DNA from 2 places in the Bacillus sp. BSL6 genome. Region 2 is predicted to be linked to the other one. Evidence: riboswitches for the same ligand, from Rfam matches in the RefSeq annotation. Region 2 holds a riboswitch; the other holds the start of a gene.
The links. Region 2 has a riboswitch for preQ1 ahead of queC (7-cyano-7-deazaguanine synthase QueC). Riboswitches for the same ligand answer to the same signal wherever they lie in the genome.
Positions count from the first base shown of each region.

Region 1: linked by a shared signal. The riboswitch ahead of RCJ96_RS06875 (QueT transporter family protein) and the one ahead of queC (7-cyano-7-deazaguanine synthase QueC) in region 2 are both predicted to bind preQ1.

Region 1 covers NZ_JAVGCW010000002.1:131,954-136,380, forward strand. The annotation lists gene cspB (cold shock-like protein CspB) at 90-287, shown strand; gene RCJ96_RS06860 (DUF2564 family protein) at 418-666, shown strand; gene RCJ96_RS06865 (zinc-finger domain-containing protein) at 700-876, opposite strand; gene RCJ96_RS06870 (ribonuclease H family protein) at 889-1,548, opposite strand; gene RCJ96_RS06875 (QueT transporter family protein) at 1,701-2,186, opposite strand; PreQ1 riboswitch class I at 2,193-2,237, opposite strand; gene RCJ96_RS06880 (aldose 1-epimerase family protein) at 2,370-3,242, shown strand; gene RCJ96_RS06885 (reverse transcriptase-like protein) at 3,312-3,698, shown strand; gene RCJ96_RS06890 (DMT family transporter) at 3,712-4,427, shown strand, end outside.
Region 2 covers NZ_JAVGCW010000002.1:365,793-370,219, reverse strand. The annotation lists gene RCJ96_RS08155 (M3 family oligoendopeptidase) at 1-341, shown strand, start outside; gene RCJ96_RS08150 (DinB family protein) at 480-1,013, shown strand; gene RCJ96_RS08145 (DUF6254 family protein) at 1,113-1,229, shown strand; gene kinB (sporulation sensor histidine kinase KinB) at 1,241-2,449, opposite strand; PreQ1 riboswitch class I at 2,657-2,700, shown strand; gene queC (7-cyano-7-deazaguanine synthase QueC) at 2,794-3,456, shown strand; gene queD (6-carboxytetrahydropterin synthase QueD) at 3,456-3,947, shown strand; gene queE (7-carboxy-7-deazaguanine synthase QueE) at 3,940-4,427, shown strand, end outside.

The sequences.
Region 1 (4,427 bases), 230 kb from region 2:
TCAAGATTATAGCATTTTTAGTTTATATTATCTTTTCAAATGAATTTCACTAAATGAAAAAAGCAAATGTTTTTAGGAGGAATTGTAACATGCAAGGAAAAGTAAAATGGTTTAACAACGAAAAAGGTTTTGGATTTATCGAAATGGAAGGCGCTGACGATGTATTCGTACATTTCTCTGCGATTCAAGGCGAAGGCTACAAAGCTTTAGAAGAAGGTCAAGAAGTATCTTTTGATATCACTGAAGGAAACCGCGGACCTCAAGCTGCTAACGTAGTAAAACTTTAATCCAACATATAACAGGAGGTTACCTTACTTGGTAACCTCCTTTGTTATTCCTTTGTTATTCCTTTGTATATTTCCGTTTTACAGAGCAAAAACTATGTGAAATGCGCAATATACAAAGGAGGCAGTAACAATGGGATCAGAAGTAAATGATTTTGAAGAAGTGAAATTCCGTGTAGAAACAGCACAAAAAATGGTGGGATCAGCAACAATTTCAATGGATCCAGATACATTAGAACACGCTACTACTGCTGTAGAAGCAGCTCGCTCTCAGCTTGAAATTATGAAATCTGTTGCAACTGATTTAGATGAGCCATTTTTAATGAACGAGGAAAAGAAATTAAATAAATGTGAGCATCAACTAAACGAAGCAAGACACTAAAAAACATCCAGAGAATTTTCTCTGGATGTTTTTTCATGACAACTGTTCCCCATACTTTTTCAATGTTTCTCCAACTGTACATTGCCTGATACAAAATGAATGAGCATAATACTTACTATTTGTCTTTCGATTATGTTCTCGCAAAAAACATCCTTCACAATACGTTTCTAATAAGTCATTTACCTCTGTAATGAGTTGCTTTTTATCCACCGTTGCACCTCTCTATTCGGTTATTTCTTTATGACTATCAATGACTGTTCCTTCTAATGCTTGCGTTGCTAATTGATGTGCTTCTTTATTTTGTTTTCTAAAGATTGGCTCACATACAAGTTTTAATTTCATTTGCTTCGCTTTTTGCTCAATTTGGTCTAAATAATGATTTAAATGTTCATCATAACAAGGCCATTCCCCGGCCAATTGTTGCAGTACAACTTGAGAATCCCCGCGAAGTGTAACTGCTTCATACTTAATCCCTAATTCCTCGAGTATATTCATGCTATATAGTAATGATGCGTATTCCGCTTCATTATTATCATATATGCCTTCTATATATGCATTACGGCGAATTCGGTATTTTGCATTTCCTTTTTTATAGTATACACATATACCTACCCCAGCTTCTTTCGTCTGTACATCATAACCACCATCAAAATAAACGAGTATTTCTTGGGGTTCTTCCTCCACTTGTTTACTCAGCTTTTTTATTTCCTTTAATAACCATTCTGTATCCATTTCATCGTAAAATAATAATTCCTTCACTCTTCCTGTTTTCTCGAAATCCTCCGCAAATTGAAGTGCTTCTTCTATGTTCATATAATCTGTCGTTAATTCCGTCTGCAAACCGCGCTTTGTTTTATACAACCAATGAATTTTATATTTCATACTAGATTCCCCTTATGTAAGACTTCTTATATGTATCCAGCTAATGAAAGCCTCACTTTATTTTATTATATTTTATCAAGAGTCACAGAATTATATTCAATATAATCACATGTAAAAAAGAGCTATCCCTATAGGAATAGCTCTTTCATCTATTACATAAATCTTTCAAATTGTACTCGTTTATTAATCCAGTACATTACAGGCATACCAATCGCCATAACAACAAATTCACCGATTGCACATGTTAACCAAGTCAACATGAATGGTAAATCAAATGCAAGATGAAGTTCAATTGCAATCATAAACATTGTAATTGTAAAAATAACTGTATTAAAAATCATACGAGCCCAAACACCTTTAATAAATCGCATAGAAATAATCGTTGCAACTAATGCAAGAATAGATTGCCCTACTCCAAATACTAAATCGTAAGCGATCATAGGTGAGAAAAAGAGATTCGTTAAAAATACACCTAATACAATTCCGTAAATTGCTTTCTTATTAAATACAACGAGATGATTAAACATCTCTGAAATACGAAACTGTACATTCGTAAAGCCAAATGGCTGAATAAGCATAGAAACAGCAATATATAATGCCGCTAAAATACCATTACCGACTAATGTTCTAATATTCATGACAAAATCTCCTTAGTTTTTTTACGTGGGATGGTTTCGAACCACGTTATTCGTTTTTTAAGCAACAAGATTATATTTTACGCGGTAGCCCCCCTTTCGTCAATAGATTCCTATCATGAACTACCTTTTTTCTTTTAGACAACGTATAATGAAATATATGAAAGATTTAGGAGGTTTTACTTCATGACTGCAACAATTCAAAACGAAAAAGTGATCGTTTCCATATCCGACAAAGGTGCAGAATTACAAAGCGTTCGCTTAAAAGAAGACAATACAGAATACTTATGGCAAGGTGATTCTACTTATTGGGGACGCCGTGCACCAATTTTATTCCCTATCGTCGGCCGATTAGTAGATAATACATACTACGTAGATGGTAAGCCTTATTCTTTAACACAACACGGCTTTGCTCGTGATCTTACATTCACTGTAAAAGAACAAAGTGAAACGAAAATCACTTATATCGTTACTAGTAATGAAGAAACATTAAAAAAATACCCATACGAATTCGAATTACTCGTTTCTTATGAGCTAGACGGACAAATCGTTCATGTAACATACGAAGTAAATAACCCTACTTCAAAAGAGATGTTCTTCTCAATCGGGGCGCATCCTGGTTTCAATTTCCCGTTATTAGAAGACGAATCATTTACAGATTACCATCTATCATTTAATGGTTCTGAACGCTTAGAAACAAGTGTATTAGAAGGACCTTACCTTTCAAATAAAAAGCAATTAATCGCTGAAAGTACGAATGAATTACCACTTACATATGATCTATTTAAAAACGATGCGCTTATTTTTGAAAATATGAATACGGATGAAATCTCTATTCGTTCTCATAAACATAATAAATTTGTAAAAGTAGAATTTGACGGATTCCCATTTGTCGGCGTATGGACACCAGGCGAGAACGCACCTTTCCTATGTATCGAACCTTGGTACGGAATAGCTGATGAAGTAAATCCAGCAAAAGATTTCAAGGAAAAAAAAGGAATTCAATCTTTACAAGCGAATGAAACATTTACATGTCGTTATAGTATTACAATCGGCTAATTGCCCTATCCCCTACTGCAAAAAAACATATAAGTAGGGGATCATCTTATCATTTGGAGGTTTCTCATTTTGATTGAAGTATATATTGATGGTGCATCAAAAGGAAATCCTGGTCCTTCTGGTGCAGGAGTATTTATTAAAGGGGTTCAACCAGCTGTACAATTATCATTGCCCCTTGGGACAATGTCCAACCATGAAGCAGAATACCACGCATTACTCGCGGCATTAAAATATTGCACGGAGCATAATTATAACATTGTCTCTTTTCGTACAGATTCGCAACTTGTCGAGCGAGCTGTTGAAAAAGAATACGCAAAAAATAAAATGTTTGCACCACTATTAGAGGAAGCACTGCAGTACATAAAAAGTTTCGATCTCTTTTTTATTAAGTGGATTCCAAGTAGTCAAAATAAAGTTGCTGATGAGTTAGCTAGAAAAGCTATCTTACAAAATTAACGGGGGTATGAGTGTGAAAAAAGATTGGATTGCTCCTCTCGCTTTACTATTTGTCTCTTTTATTTGGGGAGCTACGTTTGTCGTCGTTCAAAATGCTATGTCTTTCGTTGGCCCATTTACTTTTAATGGTATTCGCTTTTTATTCGCTGGAATTATTTTATTATTCGTTCAAATACTTTTCTCAAAAAAAGCTTCAAAACAACATATAAAACAGAGTAGTCTCGCTGGATTAATCGTTGGGTTCTTTTTATGCGTTGGCTACGTCTTACAAACATTCGGCTTACTTTATACAACTTCTTCAAAAGCTGGTTTCTTAACAGGGCTTAGTATCGTTATGGTACCAATCTTGTCTTTTATTTTTTTAAAACAAAAAGCTACTATTTTTATCGTAATTGGCATTGCGGTAGCAACAGCAGGTTTATACTTATTAACGGCTGGTGATTCTTTTCAATTAAACATTGGAGATATACTCGTTCTCGGTTGTGCAGTTGCTTTCGCTGCTCATATTCTCGTTAACGGCTTCTTCTCTAAAAAAATATCACCTTTATTGTTAAGTACATCGCAAGTATTGGCTGTCGGACTGTTTTCTTCTATTTGCGCCTTTTTGTTTGAAGATTGGGAAAAATTATTTTCAGTAGCACTATGGACGAATTCTTCCTTTTTATTTGCGCTATTTCTAACTTCCCTATTCGCGACATCCATTGCTTTTTTCATCCAAACGTCAGCACA
Region 2 (4,427 bases):
TAGAGAAAAAGTATTTACCGCATCGTGATTATGAAGATAATGATTATTTAGAGCGCGGTGGATTCTGGCAACGTCAAGGACATATTTATAGCTCGCCGTTCTACTATATTGACTACACGTTAGCACAAATTTGTGCACTGCAATTTTGGAAACGTGCAAGAGATAATAGACAAGAGGCGTGGGAAGATTATGTGAATCTGTGCCAACAAGGTGGAAGTAAATCATTCTTGGAATTAGTAGAAGTTGCCAATTTAACATCACCATTTACTGAAGGCTGTGTGAAAAGTGTTATTACAGAAATTGAAGCATGGCTACAAGCAATTGACGACACAAAATTGTAAAAAACATGCGCTTTTTTTCACATGTTTAACATCGACATAATGAGAAAATGATGAGATAATAAAAGAAAATTCAGAATACTAAAGAGGTGTTTCTAATAAGGAGCGCCTCTTTTCACCAACAAAAGGGGGGAAAGAAGTATGCTTCAATCTAATATGGATGTGAGTTTAGAAAGTTTAGTGAACTCATTACAGTCTACCCGAAGCACGCTATTGTCAGAAATTGAAATGTTAAATGATACAGAAGTGAATGTAAAGCCACGTCGTGATAAATGGAGTATTATTCAAATTTTGCATCACTTGCATTTAGTTGAACAATCTGTCACGTCTGCCCTTGTATATGCCTTACAAAAAAATGAAAGAAACACGACTCCATTTAAAGACCTCCAACTTACGCTGGATCGCACACATAAACGAGAAGCTCCTCAGCAAATGAAACCAACAGAAACGCTAATGAAAAAACAGCAAGGAATCCAATTACTAGAACATTCACGACAAGAACTATTACATGCGCTTCATAGCGTTATAGATGAAAAAGACCTATTTGAAAATGGGTTAAAGCATCCTGTTTTTAATGATCTGAATTTATATCAGTGGGTTCAATTTCTTGATTTGCATGAACAAAGACATCTTACGCAGTTAAAAGAAGCGAAACACGCAATTTTACAGCGATAATTAGGAAGAAGTGGGAGACCACTTCTTTTTCATATGTGCATAGTTTTTCTTCTTATTTTGGAATACTACAGAGAGAAAGAAAAGAAGGAGTTGAAAAGTATGTCCAATAAAAAGAAAGAAGAAGAGCGCGCTTGGAAAGCACGTAAAGAAAATCAAAAACCACATGGAAAAGTGAAAGCTTTTGCTGAATTAGTTGAAGGAACAGAAAAAACGTGATGAGTATTTCATCACGTTTTTTGTATGAGTGGAAAAGTTAATAAGAAAGTTGTACCTGTACCTTTTTCACTTATAATATCAATTTTTCCGTTCATAGCTTGCACAACACTGAATACGACCATCATTCCAAGACCAGTACCTTTTTCTTTTGTTGAATAGAAAGGGGATCCAAGACGTTTTACTTGTTCTTGATCCATACCAACTCCTGTATCTTTTATATATAATTGAATATGTTTATGATCAGGAACTAATGTGAAATAAAGATCACCGCCTTTTGGCATGGCCTCAATGCAGTTTTTTAAAATATTTAACAAACATTGATTTAGTTTTTGTTTTTCTCCCGCGATAAAAAAAGAAGTACTTTGCTTTATATAATGTGTACGCACATTTGTTAAATTAGCAAGCGGTGTAATTAACGATAATGCATGCAGTAGTTCTTCTTCTAACTGTAATGTTTGTTCTTTTTCAATACTTGGTTTTGCAAAGGTTAAATAATCTGTAAGAACGTGATTTGCTTGTTCGATTCCGTTGATGGCTATGTCAATATATAATTTTCGCTCTTGCTCAGTGCATGTACCTGACTGCAAAAGTTGTAAAAATCCTTTTGTTGAAGTTAACGGATTGCGAATCTCATGAGAGATGGACGCTGCCATTTCGCCAATTAAATGAAATTTTTCAGCATTCATAAGTTCGTTTTGGAGACGAACTTGAGTTTGTAATATGTGTAGTAAATATAAAATAAGAATCGTACCAAGTATCGTACATAACTCATACACAATAATATGTGGTATATAATCAGTCTTATTTGTAACCTTTGAAAGGAAGAAAGGTATCCAACTCAATCCGTATGTGAGACTATATATAATAGCGAGTATTATTTTTATACGATTAGAAGTTCGATTGAAAAATTTGTATGTAAATAGTAGAACAATAAATAGAAGGATAGAACCGATAAGCGATGGGAAAACACCTATTCCTCCTAATAAGAAGCGATATATATTTAATACAACTAATATTGATCCACCAGCAATAGGACCTCCGGTTAATGTACCGACAACTAATACGATATGACGCATATCAAATTGAAATCCATAATTTGTTTTTGCTGCGAAAGTGATACATAGTATAGTAACGAGGCAGCATAATACAATAAATATAGCTGAATTTAATTTAGGAGAGCGTTTCCCTTTTTGATTCCAAAATAAATGGTATACGAGCATTGTAACAAGGATGAATAATATATTTAGAAAGAGATAAATAATAAAGGATTTCAGTGGGATGCCTCCTCTCTTCTTATAGTAAATTAATCATACTATAAAATGAAAGAAATGAAATGAGAAATAGCGGAAAAATCAGAAATTTTTTCTGGTAGTATACAATATGTTACAATAAGCTTTGTCAATGAAAGAAGGAATTCCGTGCAATGCACGGGAGAGGTTCGCGAACTCCCTCTATAAAAAACTATGGAAACAACAATATCTTTAGGTATTGTTTTGTTTTTTTATTGTGACAGTTCAAGAACGTTCTTTCTTCTTATTCGTAGTAGAGAAGGAGAATGAGTGAAATGAAAAAAGAAAAGGCAGTTGTTGTTTTTAGTGGAGGACAAGATAGTACGACATGTTTATTTTGGGCAATGGAGCAGTTTGCAGAAGTAGAGGCTGTAACGTTTAATTACAATCAACGTCATAAGTTAGAAATTGATTGTGCAGCGGAAATTGCAAAAGAGCTAGGAATTAAACATACGGTACTAGATATGAGTCTATTAAATCAACTTGCTCCAAATGCGTTAACGAGAACGGATATGGAGATTACACATGAAGAAGGGGAATTACCATCGACGTTTGTAGATGGACGAAATTTACTATTCTTATCATTTGCTGCTGTATTAGCAAAACAAGTTGGAGCACGTCATATTGTAACGGGTGTATGTGAAACTGATTTTAGTGGTTATCCAGATTGCCGTGACGTGTTTGTGAAATCGTTAAACGTTACTTTAAATTTATCCATGGATTATCCGTTTGTGATTCATACACCACTTATGTGGATTGATAAAGCGGAAACATGGAAATTATCAGATGAACTTGGAGCATTCGAGTTTGTTCGAGAAAAAACATTAACATGTTATAACGGAATCATTGGTGATGGTTGCGGTGAATGTCCAGCATGTCAACTTCGTAAAGCAGGATTAGATACGTACCTACAAGAACGCGAAGGAGCGAGCAACTAATGGATAATTTCTTTGGATTTCGCATCGTAGAAAATTTGCAAAAAATGGACAAGGATATTCAGCGTAAACAGCTCAAATATCATAATAAAAGAGTAATGGTCAGCAAGGAATTTACATTTGATGCAGCACACCATTTACACTGTTATGAAGGGAAATGTAAAAACTTACATGGTCACACATATAAAGTTGTATTTGGGATTAGTGGATATGTAAATGAAATCGGTCTTGCAATTGACTTTGGAGATATAAAAGAAATTTGGAAGAATGAAATAGAAATTTATTTAGATCATCGTTATTTAAACGAAACGTTACCAGCGATGAATACAACTGCTGAAAATATGGTCGTTTGGATTTATGAAAAGATGGCAGAGGCGTTAACAAAAGATAATCGTGCGAACGAATATAAAGGAGCTCGTGTTGAATTTGTTCGTCTGTTTGAGACGCCAACTAGTTATGCGGAAGTAAGACGGGAGTGGATGCTCGATGAGTAAAATTCCGGTCTTAGAAATATTTGGTCCGACTATTCAAGGTGAAGGAATGGTTGTAGGACAAAAGACGATGTTTATCCGTACAGCTGGCTGTGATTATAGCTGTGCTTGGTGTGATTCTGCTTTTACGTGGGATGGATCGGCTAAAGATCAAATTAGACAGATGACAGCAGAAGACGTTTGGAATGAGCTTGTAGAAATTGGCGGCGAAAATTTTTCTCATGTTACGATTTCAGGTGGAAATCCGGCATTGCTGAAAAATATTGAGTTTCTTCTTTCTATATTAAAAGAGAATGGAATGCGAACGGCAATCGAAACGCAAGGGAGCAAATGGCAAGATTGGTTACTTGAAATTGATGAAATAACGATTTCTCCAAAACCACCGAGTTCGACGATGAATACTGATTTTCAGAAGTTAGATGATGTAATTCAGAAGCTAGCAGGAAAAGATATTAGCTTAAAGGTAGTAGTATTTGACGATTA